3 regions of the Kocuria sp. CCUG 69068 genome follow, and region 2 is predicted to be linked to each of the others. Evidence: riboswitches for the same ligand, from Rfam matches in the RefSeq annotation. Region 2 holds a riboswitch; each other region holds the start of a gene.
The links. A riboswitch is a leader RNA that binds a small molecule or an ion and turns the genes downstream of it on or off. The one in region 2 is predicted to bind cyclic di-AMP.
Positions count from the first base shown of each region.

Region 1 (6,970 bases), on a different contig from region 2:
GCCCGCAGAAAGTGATGTTCAAGCCATCGGACAACCGGCCGAGAACAAGGGCCTTGTCATGACGGTGGAGAAGTTCGTGGAAACTCCGACCATCACCATCAACGACTCCGGATACCGCTCCGACTCCCCGCTTGCCGAGTGGCGCGATGTGCCGCCCGACAAGGAGGGGAAGTTCTTCGTCGCTGAGACGACGATCAAGAACAACACCGATTCGGCACTCGATCTGACTTGCAGCTCCCCCGTCGATATCCGGTTGCTGGACGAAGAAGGGAAGTTCTTCGGGCCGATCGAGAACCTGTACGAGATGCAGGGCAACCCGGAGTGCAACTACCAGCTCGAACCGGGATTCGAATCGAAGATGAACTACGCCTTTGCCGCACCCCATGGCGCGAAGGCGGAGATGATCGTCTTCGCGCCGACGAGCTTCGACGATGACGACTACGGACAGCCGGGCACCGGCATCGGGGTCGGCCAGAACTGATCGAAGGTGTTCCCTCGTGGAAGCAACGGCCGCCGCCCAATGGATGGTCGTGGCCGAGCGTTCGACCCCGAACGACATCGCCGAGCTCATCGTCCCGGCCGGGCAGCCCATGGCCGCGTCCAGAACCTTCTGCGACAGCGCGGTCCTTGCTACCAAAGGGCTGATCGTCCGTGATGTCCAGTGACCGACCGGGCGGAAGGTCGAGGTCTGCTTCCTGCCGTACTCGGCCATCAGCATGTGGTCGTCCGAGAACGCCGGGACTTTCGATGTTGACGGCGAACTGGACAGCGCCTGGCTGCCCACGAGATGCCCACCGACGTAGAGTTCCCCGAGAAACCGCCACGCAACCTGACTGGCATGATCCCCAAGTAGGAGCCGCGCACCGTGATGAGCCGATGACCCGCCCCGACCCCATCGCGCTGCTGGCCGACCTGCGCCAGGAGGGGGACCTGCTCGAGGAGTTGCTGCGTCCGCTTTCTGCCGCGGATTGGGATCTTCCCACCCCGGCAGAGGGGTGGACGATCCGCCACCAGGTCGCCCACCTCACCTGGACGGAGCGGACCGTGCTGACCGCGCTCGAGGAGCCCGAGGCCTTCGCCCGGTTGCGGGAGCGGTTCGCGGCGGAGGCCGACGTCGTCGACCGCGAAGCCGAGCAGAGCGCGGCACGGCCCCCTGCCGAGATCCTGGCGTCCTGGCAGGACAGCCGGCGCCGCGTGCTCGAGCGGCTCGCCGCCGTGCCGGAGGGCGAGCGCATCCCGTGGATCGGCCCGCCCATGCGAGCGCCCATGATGACCAGCGCCCGCATCATGGAGACCTTCGCCCACGGCCAGGACGTCCGCGACGCCCTCGGGGTTCCCCCGGTCGCCTCGCACCGGCTGCGGCACGTCGCCCATCTGGGCGTGGCCACCCGCGACTACGCCTTCCGGCAGCGCCGGCTGGCCCCGCCCGCGGAGCCGTTCCGCGTCGAGCTCACCCACGAGGACGAGACCTGGACCTGGGGATCGGCCGAGGCCGGTCAGCGCGTCCACGGCCCGGCCCTGGACTTCGCGCTGCTCGCCACCCGGCGCCGGCACCGCCAGGACGGGAGCCTCGTCGCGGAGGGCCCCGACGCCGACGCCTGGCTCGACATCGTCCAGGCCTTCGCCGGCCGGCCGGGTCCGGGGCGACCCCCGCTGTCGTAGGCAGGTGAGGATTGGGCACACGTGCGGGAAGGCTCTTCGAGCGCCGCCCCGATGCCAACGTGGCACAGAATGCAGAGCACGCACCCCGGACGCGTCCGTGAAGAAAGTTGGCCCACGGCGAACCATCATCACGAATGCAACGCTTTCTTTTCGTGAATTCTTGACTGGACCCTGAGACGCACTAAAGAAATCGTTCTTTCCGCCCCGTAGAAAAGGGACCGCTTACGTCGACGATCAAAGGTCCCGTCGAGCTTTCCCGGCAAACGGTCGCGCCATGACACGGGTGGCGCCACCCGGACCTCGACTCCAGGGCAGGGCATGCTCGCCCGTCGAGACGACCCGGGCAGAGCCCCAGGTCAAGACTACTTTCGTCTCGAACTGAGCCTCCCCGGAGATCTCCATCGGCGCCCCTCACCGAACCACTTCGCCTGAGTGCGGAGGCGCATTGCCCGGCCGTCACAGAAGCCGAGACACGCCCGTGATCAAAGCGAGACTTTTCCGTTATCTTTCAATTAGTGTTCTCTCCGTGCCGGTCGCCTCACCGATCGGTATCCCCGTGCACATCGCCGAATTCTGCCGGTGCCCGGGGCCCCCAGAACACATCGCTCGGCAGAAGCGGGGGAACCATGAACGGTCCCTCCCCCGGGACCTAGGGGTTAAGTCGTCAGGGCCCCCATCCTGACGACCGGGTGTCTCCCACCCGCATCCGACAGCTCACCTCGCAGGCAAGAGGGAGGACATCACTCATGCCCGTTTTCCAGTCCCGCATGCCCCGCCACCGCGCCCAGAGCTCGTTCCGCCTCGGACGCACCGCGATCCTGACGGTCGCCGGCGGCGCCCTGGCGCTCAGCAGCGTGGCCCCCGCCCAGGCCGCCCCCGCCGCAGCCCCCCAGCAGCTCGTCAGCATCCAGTCCCAGTCCGGCAAGGCCGCGACCATCGCCGCCGCCGCCAAGAACCAGCTCGGCGTGGGCCAGGACTGCACCGCCCTGGTCACCAAGTCCCTGCGCGCGGCCGGGATCAACCACCACGGGTGGCCGGCCTCCTATCTGAAGCTCGGCACCCGGGTCTCCGCCGCCCAGGCCCAGCCCGGCGACCTGGTCTACTACGCCAACGGCGGCATGGGCTTCGCCCACATCGCCGTGTACATCGGCGGCGGCAAGGCCGTCCATGGCGGCTGGAACGGCAACCAGACGGTCATCCAGACCGTCAACGTCGGCTCCGGTCCCGTCTACATCCGAGTGCGCTGACACTCCACGCAGGATGCGGGTGTGCGGTTCCCGTCCCGACGGGAACCGCACACCCGAGTCTCGTTACGGGGCGCCTCAGGACACCGAAAGGCGTCGAACACCTTCAGCCGTGACCCTGTACCGGCGCTTGCGACTGGTGGGAGGAGCCGTAGCCTCGAGCATGCCACGGCCGATGAGCTCGTTGATCCGGCTCAGCGTCCGGCTGTAGGTCCATCCCAGGTGGGCGGCCACCGGTCGCGTGGCATCCAGGCCCTCCGCACCCACAGCACGCAACACGGACTCCAAGTCTTCGTCCAGGACGATCGTCCCGCCGGGTCGAGGCGCCGACCTTTCGGGTGGGCTCGATGGGTCGACATCGGGCCCGGCCACTCGGGAAGACAGCGCGACGTCCGGTGAGAGCTGATACCGGGCATAACGTCTCCCGCCAGAACGCTCGGCCAGCCCCCGGTCCACGAGGTCGGTGAGTGCCGCGGTGGCTTCCCGGCTGTCGAGTCCCCAACTGCGCAACCGCTCGTTGGACACCTCGGTGCCGTGGTGGAGCATCGCCAGGGCCATGTGCTGGGCATCGGTGAGGCCGGTGACGCCCAGGGAGGCGATCCATTCCACGGTGTCGGTGTCGAGAAGGGCATGCCGGGGAACGGTGACCTTGACGTGGCTCAGCGTGGCCTCGAACTCGGGCGGGGTCATGCCTGCAGCGCGCAGCGTCGCCATGATCCGGGGAATGCCCGACCCCCTGTTCTCGCAGACCACCTCGCGCCGGCCCGGGAGTTCGACGTCGGAGAGCAGACGAGCAAGCAGACCGTTGCGCGAGGACGTGATCTCATCCGCGCCGAGCCCCCCGACCTCGACGCCGCCGTAAAGCGAACCCGGGTTCTTGACGACGAGCCGATCTGCATAGAGCTCGATCTGCACTTGGGTCCCCCTGGCCAAGGGCCCGTAGTCCCGGTGCATCAGGGCGTTGACCACGAGCTCGCGCACGGCTTCGAGCGGGTACTCGTATCGGTCCGACCGTCCAGCCCCCTGGATGACGGCGCCACGCAGCATATTGCGCTCCACCGCGGCCACTGCGTCCTGCACCATGACCGGCAGCGGACCGTCGACGGTCTGGTTGTCGAGAAACCGTCGTCCGTCCTGGGTGGTTTCGCCCATGGTGGTTCCCGGCAGCGCCACGAAGGTGACGTTGAGCTGCGGGAAGAACTGCTGCGGGTAGATGCCCAGGCACAGCAGGCCCGCCAGTGACGGAACGAGGTTCTCACCGTCCCGCACCAGTACGCCCAGGCGGGTGAGAGCGACGTCGTCGGACACTCCGGCGAAGGCCCGAGGGGAGCGCTCCCGCACGCGGGTGAGCAGCGCGGAGACCGCTTGGGGGTCGAGGTCAGCGAGCGCGGCCTCCCTGACCGGCTGCTGATCATCGGTGGGTTGGCCCTGGTTGGCGAGAAGCTGAGTGACCTCGTACTGGGTCAGTTTCCGATCACCGTCGCCCACGCGGAGGTAAGAACCTCCGTAGACACCCCGGGCCGTCACGTAGCACGGCTTCTCGCCGGAGTTCATCTCCGGGACGTCGATCCGGACGATGCGGGCTCCTTCGAACGGCTCGATGGCGATCTCGCACCGCACCGCGGGTGTCATGGAGTCCGCCGCCATGCCTGCCGCAGCATCCCGGATGGCATCGGCGTCGAACGACGCCACCGGCGTGAAGTCCTCGTCCTCACTCAGTCCGAGGAGAACGATGCCTCCCTCCCCGTTACTGAAGGCACTCAGGGTCTCCTTAAGGGATTTCGGCATTCCTCCCGCCGCCGCTTTGACCTCCACTTGCGTGGGCTCGGTTCCGCGACGACGGAGATCGGCGACGACCTCGTGTGTTTCGCTCACGGAACTCCCCCACTCGTTCTCTCATTCACTTGTCACTCACTCATTGTGCCTGAATGAGGAGTGAATGACAGAGTGAGCACTTGAATGAACCTTTAGGTCGCTCGGCGCTCGTTGCCTCCATGTAGGACATCATCCTGAAGCCGCTCTTCCCAGGCTGATATATGAGTCGTATGCTCGACCCGGATCCGCCGGAGGATCGATCGCCAACTCGACGAGGAGTGGGACAGCATGCGCCAACTCGCGCACCGGCTCGAACGTCTGGGCACCGAAACCGCCTTCAGCGTCGCCCAGGCCGCGGCCGCCTGGACGGCGGGAGGGAACCGCGTGTACCCCTTCCACCTCGGCGACATCAACATCCCGACGGCCCCGCACATCATCGAGGCGATGGACCGGGCCATCACCGACGGTCACACCGGTTACTGCCCCGGCCCCGGCATCCCGCAGCTGCGCGAGGCCCTCGCCGAGGACATCGGCTCGCGCCGTGGCATCGGCCTCAGCCCCGAGAACGTCGTCGTGATGACGGGAGGCAAGCCCGTCATCACGAAGTTCCTGCAGGCGGTCATGAACTCCGGCGACGAGGTGCTCTATCCGAATCCCGGCTTCCCGATCTACGAGTCGCAGATCGAGTACCTCGGGGGCACATCGGTGCCGTACCGCTACCTCCCCACGGAGGACGGCTTCGCGATCGACCTCGACCGGGTGCGCGCCTCGATCACCCCGAACACGGTCGCCATCATCTACAACGACCTGCAGAACCCCATCTCGGCCGAGTCGACGGCGGCCGAGCGCGAGACCGTCGCGCAGCTCGCCCAGGAGCACGATCTCTGGGTGCTCTCCGACGAGGCCTACTTCGAGACGCGCTACGAGGGGGTCTCGAACTCGATCGCGTCGCTCCCCGGCATGGCCGAGCGCACCGTCATCCTCTACACGTTCAGCAAGAAGTTCGCCATGACCGGCTCACGCCTCGGCTGCGCCGTCGCGCCGTCCGAGATCGCCACGGTGCTCGGCATGCTCAACACCAACGACGAGTCCTGCACCACGCACTACGTGCAGTGGGCCGGCATCGAAGCACTCCGCGGCCCCCAGGAACCCGTGCAGCAGACGCTCGACATCCTGCGCGAGCGCCGGGATGCCGCCTGCGAGCTCGTGAACGCCGTCCCCGGCATGCACGTGGCCGTACCGCAGTCGACGTTCTACCTGTTCCCCGACGTCACCCAGACCATGGAGCGCATGGGTTACACGGCAGTCGGTGACTTCGCCACGGCAGCGCTGCACCAGACCGGCGTCTCCTTCTGCACGCGGGAGCACTTCGGCCGGCGCCAGCCCGACGAGGACCGGCAGTACATCCGGCTCGCCTACTCGGGCATCGACGTCCCCGACATCCGCGACGGCCTCGGCCGCCTGCGCGAGTGGATCGAGACGGCATGAGCCGGGTCGTCGTCACGGGACGGGTGCCCGACGCCGCGATCGAGAAGCTCCGCGCCGCCCACGAGGTCGATGCCTGGCCGGGGTCGGAGCCGATCGGCCGCGAGGAGCTCCTGCACCGGGTGGCCGGCGCCGACGCCGTGGTGAGCCTGCTGACCGAGCGCGTCGACGCCGAGCTGCTCGACGCCGCCGGCCCGCAGCTCAAGGTGGTCGCGAACGTCGCCGTCGGCTACGACAACATCGACGTGCCCGCCTGCAGCGAACGCGACGTCGTGGCCACCAACACCCCCGGCGTGCTCACGGACGCCACCGCCGACATCGCCTTCGGTCTGATCCTCATGGCGACCCGCCGTCTCGGCGAGGGGGAACGGCTCATCCGCTCCGGTCAGGACTGGAAGTGGGGCATGTTCTTCCTGCTCGGCAACGGCCTGCAGGGCAAGACCCTCGGCGTCGTCGGCATGGGCGGCATCGGGCAGGCGACCGCGCGCCGGGCCAAGGCCTTCGGCATGGAGATCGTCTACCGGTCGCGCAGCGAGATCGATCCCGGGATCGCCGCCGAGCTGGGTGCCCGGCGGGTCGAGCTCGACGAGCTGCTGGCCGTCTCCGACGTCGTGTCGCTGCACTGTCCCTACGGGCCCGCCACGCACCACCTGATCGGCGCCGAGCAACTGGCGGCGATGAAGGACTCGGCGTACCTCATCAACACCGCGCGCGGACCGATCGTCGACGAAGCGGCGCTCGCGGCCGCCCTCCGCGAGGGCCGG
Region 1 is NZ_PDDL01000007.1:24,093-31,062, reverse strand. It holds gene CRM73_RS02530 (hypothetical protein) at 1-481, shown strand, start outside; gene CRM73_RS02525 (hypothetical protein) at 498-665, shown strand; partial or broken gene CRM73_RS19650 (hypothetical protein) at 681-803, shown strand; gene CRM73_RS02520 (TIGR03084 family metal-binding protein) at 877-1,662, shown strand; cyclic di-AMP (ydaO/yuaA leader) riboswitch at 2,217-2,403, shown strand; gene CRM73_RS02515 (NlpC/P60 family protein) at 2,409-2,909, shown strand; gene CRM73_RS19870 (ATP-binding protein) at 2,985-4,781, opposite strand; gene CRM73_RS02505 (aminotransferase class I/II-fold pyridoxal phosphate-dependent enzyme) at 5,010-6,209, shown strand; gene CRM73_RS02500 (D-glycerate dehydrogenase) at 6,206-6,970, shown strand, end outside.
Region 1: it holds a riboswitch for cyclic di-AMP, as region 2 does, so the genes downstream of both, CRM73_RS02515 (NlpC/P60 family protein) here and CRM73_RS05145 (C40 family peptidase) in region 2, are expected to answer to the same signal.

Region 2 (6,970 bases):
CGTGGGAGTTGCCGAGGCCCTCGTAGGTCTGCAGCCCGGCGATCTCGATGTCCTCCCGCGCCTGGGGCGGGGGATCGTTGATCACCGCCACCGTCACCAGGGCCCCGACCGCCGCGACAGCCGTCACCGCGCCCGCGCCCGCCAGGAGCCGCCGCCTGCGGGTGGCCCGGGCATCGGCCGCCCAGTGCTGATCCAGCAGCGCAGCACGTTGCTGCCGCGCCCGCTCCGGGTCCGTACCGCCAGCCATGCGTCCTCCTTGAAAGGCCCAAAAAGGGTCTTGCTCCTCATGAACGGGCAGGACAGTAGCTCACTGCGCTGAGCCTTTCCTGCAAGGCCTTCTTCGGAAGATCGTCCACCATCCACTCCTGGACATGTCGGCGAGTGTGCATCCTCGAGCGCAGGAGAGGCGCGTCCTCGGTGGCTAACGGCGACGACGCAGAAGATCCAGGCCTGGGGCGGGATGTGAGGACCGGGTGCGCACTCCTTGCTGGTCGTTCAAAGAGGACGCACCCGGAGTATGTGATGCCTGAACCGGCTCAGCGTAGGCAAACCTGGACCGGCCCGGAGCCGACGTTGACGCTGTCGAGGACCGCCTGGTGGCCGTTCCGGCCGCCGTGCACGGCCTCGCCGCCGCCGGGATGGACCCCGATGTGGGCGCCCCCGGGGAGCAGTCGACGAGGACATCGGTCTGGGTCTGGACGGTGGAGACGCGGGCGCCGGACTCAAGTGGTCGGCCGGTTAGCCGCGGAAACTGGTTCAGGCCGCGCCCAGCGCATCACTCACCGCCCCAGTGCAGGCCTGATCCCGGACGGTGTCACCGAAACGACCGATGTCCGACGGGGGTGCTTTCGGAGAGGAGCACTCCCGCAGCAGGTGAAGGGCGCAGCAGGTGCGCGTGAGGTAGAGGCGGTCCGGCCCCGGGTGAGAGCGGTCCGGGGATCTGCTGCGGTGACCATGTGGGGCACCGCAGCAGCGAGTCCGGCTCAGCGGTAGGTGTAGTACCCGTCGACGGGCATGGCGTTGACGGAGTGGACGAAGGTGCCCTGGGTCGGGTTCAACGCAGAGACCATCTTGCCGCCACCGATGTAGATGCCGATGTGGTTGCCACCGTTCTGGGACACCAGGTCACCGGGCTGCGGGGTGGCGGTCGGGGTGGCCGCGGCGATCTGCTGGGAGCTGGTGCGGGGGATGTCGATGCCGTTCTGGGCGTAGACCCAGCCGGTGAATCCGGAGCAGTCCCAGGCCCCGAAGGAGGTCCCGCCCCAGACGTAGCCGGTGCCCACACCCTGCATGGCCGTGCCCACGATGCCGCCGGCGGCCGGGGCGAGTTCGGTGGTGGCGGTGGACTGCGGGCTCACGCTCGAGGTGGCGGCGCTCTGCTGCGGGGCCGGGGCCTGGTCGGCGGGGGCGGCGGGCTGCGCGGCGACCGGGGCCTGGTAGGTGTAGGAGGCCAGATCGGCCATCGCCGAGGCCGGAGCCGCATAGGAGGACCCGGAGGCGGCGGGGATCTCGGCGTAGGCCTGGGCCGGAGCGATGGAGCCCACCAGTGCTGCGCCGGCGGCGGCGACGACGGTGGTGGTGCGCACGGCGCGCGAGGAGGTCTCGGCGCGGTGGCGGGCAGTGTTCTGCGTGAAAAGCGACATGGGTGGATTCCTCCCTTTGCCTACGAGGTGAGCTGTCGGATGCGGGTGGGAGACACCCGGCCGCAGAACGCACGCGCTCTGCACGGCTTAACCCCAAGGCCCCGGTACACCGGGACCGGTAATGGTTCCCCCGCTTCTGCCAAGCGATTTCTCTTCAGGAACCCCGGGCACCGGCAGAACTCGGCGATGTGCCACGGGGGCGCCAAGAAGATCAGCTCTCGGCACGCGGAGGACGATACAGGGCCCACCCCCTAATGTCACGTTTTGGTCACGGCCGCTGATCGGGTGGTCGCCTTGGTTGCCGAGGGTGCTCAGCACCGTGTTCCCGACCCAGCGGAGCTTCGTTTCGAGCGGGAACGTCAGGGTGTTCACCGTTAGCGGGGGCGTGGCCGGGGAGAGTCCCTGGTGGGCCCGAAGATGCACACCCTCGGCACGCCTGCGGCGGCCTGTCAGCACTGGGAGACCGCCGGTGGCTGCGGTGGGCGGTTTACGCGCGTAGGGTAAGAAAAGCGATCGAGGCTCTCGGGCGGTGGCTTCGGAGAATATCGGGAGGATAAATTCAGCGCGCACTCATATCTGCCGTAATCCGCCATCCGCCATCCGAACGAAGCACATTTCTTCATCGAATCTTCATGCCTTCAGCGTGTAGAGGAAGAACGGGCACGCTCAAGGGCAGGACAGGAATCGATGTGTTCGCCGGCAGGTGATTCGACTGCATGGCCTTAGGGGCACGCCCGGGGGTCAGTGTTCAGACGGCATCGACACGGCCGCCTCCAAGACGTTGATTCCGTTTGCGGCAACGGGAAATCCGGAGGATGCTTCGTCTGCTGCTTCCTCGATACTGCCGGTATATCCGGGCAGGACCAGGGCGCACCCCAGGACGAGGGCGGTGCTGGTGCGCTTCACAGGGGGCCTCCAACCGGCGGGGCGAGCGGGCAACGGCATCGGCCGCTCGAGACGCCAACAAGATATCCGCCTCGCCGTGGCGACGCCTGCCATGCCCTTGCGAAATGACCGCCTCCTACCCGAGGGGGTGGTCGTTGCGGTCCATCTGCCAGTCGGCCAGGTCCACGGAGACCGCCGCGGCGGCGCCGGCCCACAGAGAGAAGTCGAGCCATTTCCCGCTGAGCTGGAACCGGTCGTCGCTCACGGTCGGTCCTGCCCGGCGGGCCCGCCTTGGCCGAGCGGGACGGTGTCCTTCCAGAAGCCCTGGGCGCGGAGGAACCTCTCGAGGTTCTCGCGGTGGTCGGGGCACGCCAGCCAGCTCTTGCGGTGGTGTGGGGTGTGGATGCGCGGGTTGTTCCAGCGGATCCGCCACGCAGCGTCCGCGCCGCAGCCCTTGCGGGAGCACTGCAAGTTGTCGGGTCCGGCCGGTGGTGCCGCGGATCCGTGCGGGGACAGCGATCTGAGCCGGTCGGTCTCCACGGCGGTCGTGCTCCTCAGGGTACTCGGGCAGGCTCACCGGACAGCCCCGCGTCAGGCTCAGGCCGCGCCGCGGCGCCGGGAGGTGTCGTCCTCGACAGTAGCGGAGGAAGCCGGGTTCCCGCTGGGAGCAACCGTGCTCCCAGGGCCTGATGTCGCGGTCTGCGGGGCTCTCGTTGCGGTGTCTTTCCGTCGTCGCCGTGACCGGTGATGGACTCACCCGCCAACACGGGGTGAAGTGACCCCCCGTCATCAGGACACCCACGGCAGTGTGGCCCCTGCTCAGCGTAGGATTCCCGCTTTGACTTCGAAGTCGTTTGTATAGTTTTCCTCAAGATGGCGTGAAGATTCCCCATAACTTGCCCTCTGGTAGCTGTACGGGCTGTTCTTCCGGACCGGTGAGGGCATAGTTTGCGAGTGAGAACACCCCGTTCTCATCACCCCGTGCACGGGCGTTAGGGTGCCCCAGTCTTTGCTCCCCTTAGGCTGGGGCACCCGTCGATAATGTGGAGAAGCGACGTAGCCCGGACCGAAGAATCCGACGGATCCGAGACTGGCTCGCGGGCCCTCAATTGGCAATCCGAGGGCAAGACCCCCGACCCCTCTCCGGTGAGCATCATCATCCCGGTGCTCTCGCTGGTCATCATGCCGGTGCTGGTCGCGGTCAAGAAGAAGGCCGGCACGGCCCTGGGGGACGACCTGATCCTGGCTGGTGCCGCCGAGACCGGGATTTGCGCGCTGCTGTCCGTCTCCACTCTGACTGGGCTGATCCTCTTCCCGCTGACCGGCGCGGCGTGGGTAGACCCGGTGGCCGGGCTTATCCTCTTCGCCTTCGCCCTCCCCGAGGGCAAGGAGTCCGGGGCGAGCTTGTCGAGAGCGACGACGAGGACGAGGACGAGGACTGATCGACATCCCGTTCCACCACGCTGGTCACGATCACCACGCAACGCTGAGGGGCCTTGTGTCTGGCAGGGCCCTCAGCTGTCCCCGGCGGGGTTGCGCATCCAGGACACAACACCCACTGCCTTACATGTGGTGGATTAGCGGTTGGGCTTCGCCGAGGCCCTGTGGAGCAGGCGAGCAGGGCAAGGGGTACTGCACCTGGGTGGGAGAGACGTGGATACGTCTACCACGATGGGTTTGATGGTTTTCACCGTCATGCTCCTCCAGCGCTGTCAGCACTGGCTCGACGAGACCGCCCAACGCGACCTCACAGCGCCTTGACGCCAATAGAGCATCCACTCTGCAGGGCGCAACCTCGCTGGATGCACGGAGGCATATCAATGCAAATAGGTACATATTGGGGGACGGCGCAACCCGGAAGTGGGGGCACACCGGGAGGCCCGTCGTTGCTAACGTGAATGTTGGCGGGTATTCGGGGGAATACGGGCTGGTGTCCCCGAATGCTGCGCCCACGGGATCGTGTCCCATGCGCCAATCAGGATCTGGGAGTCCCACGGCGGTGGGCGAACGTGCCGACCAACAATCGATGAGGCAGCAACTGCCGAGCCAGTGGGGGAACACATGCTTAAGTACCAGACTCAGACGGACAAGCGGGGCGAGATCGAGATCCCGGTCAGCGGCATCCGGGTGACACCGATGGACACCAATGAGCTGCACCGGTGGATTGCGGCCACCTGGGAGGAGCGGCGCAAGACCGTGATTCTCGGCCACAATCTGCACAGTCTCTACACGTGGGAGGTCAACCCGACGTTCCGCGCTTTCTACGACAAGGCCGACGTGGTGCTGACGGATGGCTTTCCCATCCTGAAAATGGCCAAGTGGTGCTCCGGGCGGCCGCTCAGCGCCAGGCGCCACCGTATCGGCACCATGGATTGGTTGCCCGGCCTGATCCGGAGCACCCCCGTGCGGCGCGTGGCCGTCATTGGCGCGAGCCCCGAAAGCAACGCCGCCACGGTTGCTCTCCTCCGTGCGGGGGACCCCGAGCGCACGGTCGAGGGCTGGCCCGGCGAAGGGTGGAACCTCGCACTCGAGGACCGCATCGTCGGAACCCTCCAGGAGTTCCGGCCGGACTTCGTCATCGTGGGCCTGGGGATGCCGCTGCAGGAGGAGTTCCTGAGCCGGCACTGGGAGGAGTTGCCCACGGCGATCTATGCGGCCGTCGGCGGGGTGATCGACCAGTACTCCGGGATCCAGAAATCGGCTCCGCGCTGGCTCGGGCCCCTGGGCCTGGAATGGGCCTACCGGCTGGCCACCCAGCCGCGGCGGCTGGGCCACCGGTACCTCGTCGAACCGTGGATCCTCGCCTATCTCCTGGCGGCCAAGGCTGTCCGGCAGGGCACCAGAGGGGCGGACGCCAGTTCCTGAGCCGGCCGTGAGCGGTGAGCGGAGACTGTCCGTCCCGGCCCACCGTCTCGTGTCGGAGTGCATCAACAACGCTGCGGGTCAGTGCAATTCGTCCGCGGACCGGAGCGGGACCCGGCTCCCGCTCCGGTCCGCGGCCGACGCCTCCAGGGCGTCCAGCATCGCGTCCTCCTCGTCCTCACAGGTGGGGCGGGAGCGCCGGCGCTGCGGCCGGGGGCGCATGAGCGACCTGAGGTGGGCGGGCATGTCGTCGGCCATCTCGAGCTGGCGGACGACGAGCTCCTCGTCGCCCTCGCCGATGTAGTTGCCGTCCTCGTCGTAGAACCGTGCGAGCCGGCGCTCCATCTCCTGGGCGAACTGGCGGTCCCAGGCGTCGTTGCGGGCCTGCTGGCGGGCGGCGTAGCCCCAGGCCACGAAGAACAGCGCCGCGAACGCGTACCACTGCAACGAGTAGGACAGGTGCGGCCCGGAGTCGGTCTCCGGCTCCGGAGCCGGCGCGGGGGCCGCCGCGGGGGCCGGGTCCTCGGCGAAGACCTCGCCGTAGGCCGCCGTCCCGTTCGGCCGGTCCCAGCGCTCGCGCAGCTCCTCGAGGTCGATCGAGGCGATCTGGCCCGCGGGGGCGCCGCGGCTGACGGCCGGCTCCCCGGGCTGGAGCCGGGCGGTGACCGTGACCCGGCCGGCGGGCGGGGTCGGCACCTCGTCCGGCATCCCGTTGGCCGCCTCGCCCGTGGGGATCCAGCCGCGGTCGAGGACCACGACGTCCCCGTCCTGCGTGCGGAACGGGACGAGGACCTCGTAGCCGACGCGGCCGTCCTGCGGCCTGTTGCGGACCAGCACCTGGTCCTGGGGCAGGTACTCGCCCGTGAGCTCGACCGGGCGCCAGGTGAGGGAAGGGTCGTGGGCGGCGAACTGCTCGACGGCGGCCGCACCGGCCAGGGGCTCGGCGCGGTAGTTCTGCGTGATCTTGGCGTTCTCACCGACCAGGTGGTCGTTGCGGTCCATCTGCCAGCCGCCCAGGTACACCGAGACCACGGCGGCGGCGCAGGCGAGGAGGAAGAAGCCCAGCCACTTGCCGCTGAGTAGGAAACGGTAGGTGCCCATGTCAGAGCCCACCATCGGCCCGGCAGCCCTGGCAGAAGAGTGGCGGGGAGCCCGGCCCCACCGGGAGGAGAGCTGCGGCGCCGCGCGGTGACAGCGATACGAGTAGGTCGAACTTCACAGCGGTCGTGCTCCTCAGAGTGCGCCGTCGGGCTGACCGGACGGTCGGCGGCGGCCCCAGGAGCACGGCTGTCGCCGCACTCCTGGGGCCTGTGCTGTAGAGCATCTGCCGGCCCGGCGTGGGGGAATCAGTTCTTGCGGCGGCGACGGGACATCAAGCCCAGTAGCCCGATCACGGCCAGGGCCAGCACCACCACGGTGGCGCCGACGGCCCATCCGGAGAAGCTTCCGGAATTCTCCTGTACGGCCGCGTCCTGGGCTTGGGCGGAGCTGTCCGAGCTGTCGGCGCCCTCACCGGTCGGGGTCTCGGTCGGGGTGGTGCTGAGGGTGGGGGCCGGGGTGGTGATGTCCACACTGTCACC
Region 2 is NZ_PDDL01000016.1:11,152-18,121, reverse strand. It holds gene CRM73_RS05150 (DUF3105 domain-containing protein) at 1-247, opposite strand, end outside; gene CRM73_RS05145 (C40 family peptidase) at 984-1,643, opposite strand; cyclic di-AMP (ydaO/yuaA leader) riboswitch at 1,649-1,839, opposite strand; gene CRM73_RS05140 (hypothetical protein) at 2,385-2,549, opposite strand; gene CRM73_RS19720 (hypothetical protein) at 2,665-2,793, opposite strand; gene CRM73_RS05135 (hypothetical protein) at 2,790-3,068, opposite strand; gene CRM73_RS05130 (hypothetical protein) at 3,675-4,109, shown strand; gene CRM73_RS05125 (WecB/TagA/CpsF family glycosyltransferase) at 4,590-5,393, shown strand; gene CRM73_RS05120 (SURF1 family protein) at 5,472-6,491, opposite strand; gene CRM73_RS05115 (copper resistance protein CopC) at 6,737-6,970, opposite strand, start outside.

Region 3 (6,970 bases), on a different contig from region 2:
CATCCGGTAGCCGATCCCGCGGATCGTGTGGATGAATGTCGGCCTGGTGGCTACGTCGCCGAGCTTCTTGCGGATCCGTCCGATGTGCACATCCACCAGGTGCTCGTCCCCGGTCCAGTGCGTGTCCCAGACCATCTCCACCAGCTGCCGGCGCGAGAGCACCAGTTGGGGGCGGGCAGCCAGGCACAGGAGCAGGTCGAACTCGATCCTCGTCAACGCCACCGGTTCCCCGCCCAGGTGCACCTGGCGGGAGTCCCCGTCCACCACCAGGTCCCCGATCACCAGCCCCTGGTCCTGGCCCGCCGGCTCCGGGACGGGTGCGGACTGGGTGCGCACCCGGCGCAGCATGGCCTGCACCCGGGCCACGAGTTCGCGCGGGCTGAACGGCTTGGTCACGTAGTCGTCGGCTCCCATCGACAGGCCCACGATCTTGTCGACCTCATCATCCCGGGCGGTGAGCATCAGGACGTGGCAGTCCGAGAAGGTCCGCACCTGACGGCACACCTCGATCCCGTCGATCCCCGGCAGCCCGAGGTCGAGCACCAGCACGTCCGGGGCGAAGTTCCGTACCGCGGCCACCGCCTCCGTGCCGTCGTGGCGCATCACGACCTCCAGCCCGGCCTTGCGCAGATAGTCCGCGATCAGCTGCGCGAGGTCGACCTCGTCGTCGACCACCAGCACACGTCCGGTGAGCGGATCCGTCATCTGTCCTCCCGGTACTGATCGCTGTGACATGAACACTGTGCTGCGAGCCCCAGCGTCCCAGGGCGACCGTGTCTGAGGCCTCGGAAACGAAACAGGGGGGTGGACTCGTCGTGGCCGGGCTCACCGGTGAACCGGTGGTCGCTGTGGCTAACGATCCCCTGCACCGGGCCGATGAGAGGGATATCGGACACTGAGAAGATCGCGTGTCGCCCCTCCACGAGCCCGGACAGACGCAACACGGCCGGGATCCGGCCACCACCACCGGGCGAGGGGACTCCGGTGGTCTCGGCCATCTCGGTGACGGTGCGCGCGCTGGAGGAACAGGACCCCAGGCGAGGGGGAGGGGGGCCGTGTCCTGAGGCAAGAGGGCGCGGTGCTGCCAAACCTACGGTTGGTCGGTGACCGTTCGGGGTGCTGCTGACTGCGCGAAGGGTGCGCGCCCATCGGGTGCCGCGTCGGGGATCACCGCACTGGACTGGACTGGCTGGAACGGGTCGACGGGGACCATGACATCCCGGTGTCGGCCCGTTCCAGTCGATGACGGCCCAGCTCGTGGTCCTGGATCAGGCCGCGAACCACTCCTCCAACCAGCCCTGCATGAGCTCGATCTCCGCCTGCTGGTCCTCGATCATCTTCTCCGCCATGGCTCGCAACTCGGGGTCGGTGCCCATCTGCAGCTCCATCTCGGCCATCTCGAGAGCCATCTGGTGGTGGGCGATCATCTCTTCGAGGAAGGCCTTGTCGAACTCATCCCCGGACCGTTTCGCCAGCTCTTCGAGGCTCATGCCGTCCATGCCGTCCATGCCGTCCATCTCGCCCATCATGGCGCCCTGCATGTCGGCATTCATGCTCCGGCCATGGCCGCCATGGCCATGGCCGTGGACGTGGTGCCCGTGGCCGTGGTGGTGGCCGTGTCCATGGTGGTGGTGTCCCGGGGTGTTCTCGGCGGCCAGCCGCTGGGCCGCTGCTTCCAGTTGCTGGATCTCCTCGGTCTGGGCCTCGATGATCTTCTCCGCCAGGTCACGGATTTCGGGACGCTCGGACTTCTGCAGGGCCAGCTCGGCCATGTCGGTGGCACCTTGGTGGTGGGGGACCATCATCACGGCGAAGTGGCGGTCGTGGTTCATGTGCCGCTCAGCGCCCGTCTGTGCGGAGGCGGAGGCAGGCTGGTGCGTCGGGGACGCGACCGCCGCGGTCGCCCCGGCACCGCTGAGGGCCAGCGCCAGGGCCGTCCCGGCGGCCAGGTGCTTGAACGTCGACGTCATGACGAATCTCTCTTTCGCAGCAGCCCGTACTGGACCTGCACATCGTGGTGTTTGCTCTGTTCAGCCTCGGGTCGAGGCGGACCGATCCATCCACGGTAGCCCCGCCGCAGCTGGCTTCGCCGGGCTGGGAGGGCTGGGCGGTAGATCTTCACTGAACCTTCAAGAGCGGGCCCATCAGGCGGCCAGATCGGGGTGTTCCCCGGCGGTGGATGGGTGCAGGCATCTCCGGTTCTGACCGACCGATCCTGGATGCTGATCAGGTGGGGGGCACACCCGCCGCCCGCCACGAGCGGCATTCGTGGCGGACGGAGGGTTGGCTCAGCGGAAGGTGACGTAGCCGACCGTCGGCATGGCATTCACGCTGTGCACGAAGGTGCCCTGGGTGGGATTCAGCGCGGAGATCATCTTGCCGCCACCAAGGTAGATCCCGATGTGGGCCCCGCCGTTCTGGACGACGAGGTCGCCAGGCTGCGGGTCGGTGGTCAGGGTGCCGGCCGCCCACTGCTGCTGGCTAGTGCGGGGGAGGTCGATGCCCTGCTGGGCGTAGACCCACTGGGTGAAGCCGGAGCAGTCCCAGGCGCCGAAGTCCGTGCCGCCCCAGACGTAACCGGTGCCGGCTCCCTGCATCGCTGTGCCCACGATCCCGGAGGCGCCGGTAATTTCGGTGATGTCCGCCGATTGGGTGGACACCGCCACGGCCGATGTAGCCTGCTCGGGCGCGGCCGGGGCCTGGGAAGAGGCGGTGGAGACGGTCTGCGGGGCGGCCGCGGGCTGGGAGGCCGCCGAGGTGTAAGTCGTCAGTGCGGACGCGGGGGTCGCGTAGGCGGGGGCGGTCTCTGCGGGGACCTCGGCGTAGGCCTGGGCCGGGGCGATGGAGCCGATGAGCACCGCACCGGCGGTGGCAGCGATCGTGGTGTTGCGCACGGCGTGAGAGGTGGTCTCGGCACGGTGGCGGGCAGCGTGGCGCTTGAAAACAGTCATGGGTTAGTTCCTCCCTTTGCCTACGAGGTGAGCTGTCGGATGCGGGTGGGAGACACCCGGCCGGCAGAGCGCACGCGCTCTGCCGGCTTAACCCCAAGGCCCCGGATCACCGGGACCGAAAATGGTTCCCCCGCTTCTGCCAAGCGATATCTCTTCAGGAACCTCGAGCACCGGCAGAATTCGGCGATGTGCACGAGGGCGCCGACCGGATCAGTCATCGGCACGCAGTGGACAGTAGCCCATCCATAACGAAAGTGTCACGTTTAGGTCACGGCCTGGATTCTCTCCTCAGTCGGGAGCGGGAAGCTGTGATTCCGGCCTCGGAAAAATACGCCCCGAGGAAGTGAAACCGTCACGCAGCAGGACCCGTCGCGTAGCTCACACCGGTCTTTCAAAGCGCTCTGACTAGGACACATGGCATGGTGGCGCGCGTTTCGCTGGACGCAGCCGACAGCGACAGGGCTCTGCAACCATGCGCAGTCTTCAGCGCGGGCCGGGCCAGCACCAAGATTGTTGGGGAGGATTTTCAAGGTGGCTCACAGTTTGGGAGGGCTTCGGAAGTGCCCTTCCGAGGCCTTAGGGCAGGGTTTCTTCATGAAATCTCCATATTCAGCCCGCTGCACCGATGTAGAGGCCAGGTAGTGAGGCGGGATCGCGGATTCTTGAGGCGTTGATCTTCATCAAATCTTCAAGCTTTCGGGTCGCGTCACACAGAATCGGCAGTTTACTGTCGATGACATGGCGGGCTGGCTCCGGCCGGTTCGTCTCCTCGACCGAACCGACGAAGGAGCAAGCCATGACCCATCACGTGAGCGCGATGCTGGAGACCTACCCGAAGGACCTCGGGGGAGTGGACCAGGGCAAGCTGGCGGCCTGTATCGAGGCCTGCTTCGAGTGCGCCCAGACCTGCACCGCTTGTGCCGATGCCTGCCTGTCCGAGGACATGGTCGCCGAGCTGACCAAGTGCATCCGCACCAATCTCGACTGCGCGGACCTGTGCGAGGCCACCGGGCGGGTGCTCTCCCGGCACACCGGCTACGACGCGAACATCACCTTGGACGCGATCCGGGTCTGCCAGATGGCGTGCAAGGCGTGTGCTGATGAGTGCGAGCAGCACGCGGACATGCACGAGCACTGCCGGATCTGTGCTGAGGCCTGCCGTCGCTGCGAGGCCGCCTGTGCGGCACTGGTCGCCTCCCTGGGCTGAGCCCAGACTCGCGCTGACCCACGGACGCCGATGACCGGCCTCCGTCGGTGAAAGAGGAGCCTGATGGGCTGATCGGGCGTGCCCGGATGCGGGTTCCCTCTTCCCCCCGCCCCTTGTTCAGTACAGCTCTGCCCGCGCGGTTTGTTCACGCGCAGGGTACGGGGCTGATGACCGAGCCGGCACCTCGGGGTCGAGCTCCTTCATTGCGGAAGAGAGACATCATCATGCGTTCCATCCAGTTCCCTGGCCGTCGCACGGCGGCCGCCGCCTCCACCGTTGTCGTCGCCACGGCCCTGTGGGGCGGGGCCAGCGCCCCAGTGTTCGCCCACGGACAGGTGACCACCCCGGTCTCGTCCCACGCCCAGGATCAGGCCCCGGAGGACATGCTCGGCCCCGATCCCACCTCCCCGACCGCCTACGAATTCGGTGAGACCCTGGCCGGTTTGGAGGGCGAGCAGCTGGAGGTCACTTTCCTGGCCGAGATCATTGGCCACCACCAGGCCGCGATCGAGATGGCCCAGCTGGAGCTCGAGCGCGGGACCAGCCCGGACATCCGCACCCACGCGGAGAACATCATCGCCAGCCAGCAGCACCAGATCGACCAGTTCACCACCTGGTTGGAGGAGTGGTACGGGTTGACCCCGGAAGAGGCCAAGGCTCAGGCCCCGGAGGAAGCACAGGAGGAGATGAAGATCCTGGAGGAGGAGACCCGGATGATGGTCGAAGAACTGGCCGCTGTTGAGGCTGGCGAGGACTTCGACGTCGCTTTCGTGCAGAAGATGATCCCGCACCACAACGGCGGGATCGTCGAGTTCCTCGAGCTGCAGTCCCGCGCTGATCATGCTCAGCTGCGGGTGGCCTCCAGCGCTGGGATCACCGCGCAACAGGCGCAGATCGCGGACTTCCGCACCTGGCTGGCCGGCCAGAACTGAACGAGCACGCTCATGGTGAGGGGCCCGTCCACCGACGGGCCCCTCACCGTGAGCCGGTCGCGCGACCGGCTTCAGGGGTGAGTGTGGGGCTGCTGCCCGGTGCTGTTCGCCCCGTCGCGCCGGCGGACGACGACCCACTGTGCGACGACGATGATCAGGGCCACCACGGCGGTGACCACCAGGGTGAACGGGTCCGACTGGGCCTTCAGCAGCACGAACGGCACGAGCACCGCGGCGTCGAGCAGGATCGCGATCCCGGGGATCCAGGGCTTGGCCCCGACATCGTCCTTGAGGTGGCGCAGGATGCCGAGGTGGATGGCGATGTCCATGGCCAGGTACAGGATGGCGCCGAGGGAGGCGATCTGGGACAGGTCGAAGAACGCGGCCATCAGCATCGCCAGCCCGGCCGTGATGTAGAGGGATTGGTGACCCTCCTGCCCCGGCAGCCCGGGGGCCTGGCCCATGTCGCGGAGCATGTCGTAGAGCTTCGAGACCGAGAACAGGCTCGCGACCAGTCCCGACAGCGTCGCGACGACGGCGATCACCACGGTCAGCGTCACACCCCAGGCGCCGAACATCGGCTCGGCCGCCTCGGCCAGGGCGTAGTCCCGGGCCGCCACGATCTGCGGCACGGTCAGGCTGCCGGTGACCGCGACGGTGATCAGCAGGTAGAGCACGGTGCATAGGGCGATGGAGATCATGATGGAGCGGCCGATGTTGCGCTGCGGCTGCTGCAGGTCCGCGCCCTGGTTGGTGATCGTGGTGAAGCCCTTGTACGCCAGGATGCACAGGGTGGTCCCGGCCAGGAAGCCCAGCCAGCCCGCCTCCGGTGGGGTGCGGTCGGCGGCGGTGAACAGCCTGCCCAGGGAGGACACCCCTGCCGCGAGGATGCCCGCGACCGCCAGCACGGCGATCCCGACGATCTTGATTGCCGCGGTCACCGTGGCGGAGCGCTCCACCCACCGGTTGCCCACCAGGTTGACCAGGGCGGCGGCCGCGATGGCCACCACCGCCAGCACCGGCACCCACACCGCGGAGTCCTGCAGGCCGAAGGGGCGCAGCAGGTAGGAGGCGAAGGTGCGGCCCAGCAGGGACTCGGCCAGGATCATCGACACGTACATGAACAGGGAGAAGGACCCGGCGAGAACCCCGGGGCCGTAGGCGGCCTTGAGTAGCATCGCGATCCCGCCGGAGGACGGGTTGGTGGCCGAGTAGCGGATGTAGGAGTAGGAGCTGAACGCCACGACCACGGCGCCGGCGAGGAACGCCCAGGGCACCCAGCCCCCGGCCAGCTCCGCGACCTGCCCCACGAGGGCGAAGATGCCCGCACCGATCATCACCCCCGTGCCCAGGGCGACGGATCCGGTCAGGGAGAGCTTCTGCTGCGTCTGCGTGCTGTCGTTCATGGGGAGCTGCACGTCCTTCCTGCCGGGGTGCGATCGTTTCTCGGCGGTGGGGTTGTCGGACAAGGTCGGTGGGTCGGGCCCACCGCCGCTCAGCGGACCTCGAGGGTGCCCATCATGCCGAGGTCTTCGTGGTCGAGGGTGTGGCAGCGGAAGACGGGGCGGCCGCCGAAGTCGTCGAAGGCCACCCGGACGGTGACCCCCCCCCGAAGGCCGGGATGTTGACCACGTCCCGCCACCGCGGTGCGGAGACGTCGCGGCCCTCCTCGGCCACGACCTGCAGGGGTCACACGTGCAGGTGCACCGGGTGGTCCAGGGGGCTGGAGTTGGTCAGGGTCCACACCTCCACGGTGCCCACCCGGACCCGCTGGTCGGTGCGCTCGGCGTCGTACCCTTACCCGTCGATCGTGAAGGACATCATGCGGCCCGGTCTTCCTCCGCCGCATCCAGGGACAGCTGCTGGCGGCGGCTCAGCGG
Region 3 is NZ_PDDL01000081.1:7,166-14,135, forward strand. It holds gene CRM73_RS14020 (response regulator transcription factor) at 1-705, opposite strand, end outside; gene CRM73_RS14025 (DUF305 domain-containing protein) at 1,269-1,970, opposite strand; gene CRM73_RS14030 (C40 family peptidase) at 2,289-2,951, opposite strand; cyclic di-AMP (ydaO/yuaA leader) riboswitch at 2,957-3,147, opposite strand; gene CRM73_RS14035 (hypothetical protein) at 3,561-3,749, opposite strand; gene CRM73_RS14040 (four-helix bundle copper-binding protein) at 3,748-4,158, shown strand; gene CRM73_RS14045 (DUF305 domain-containing protein) at 4,383-5,090, shown strand; gene CRM73_RS14050 (APC family permease) at 5,162-6,496, opposite strand; gene CRM73_RS19985 (hypothetical protein) at 6,586-6,681, opposite strand; gene CRM73_RS19990 (multicopper oxidase domain-containing protein) at 6,780-6,851, opposite strand.
Region 3: it holds a riboswitch for cyclic di-AMP, as region 2 does, so the genes downstream of both, CRM73_RS14030 (C40 family peptidase) here and CRM73_RS05145 (C40 family peptidase) in region 2, are expected to answer to the same signal.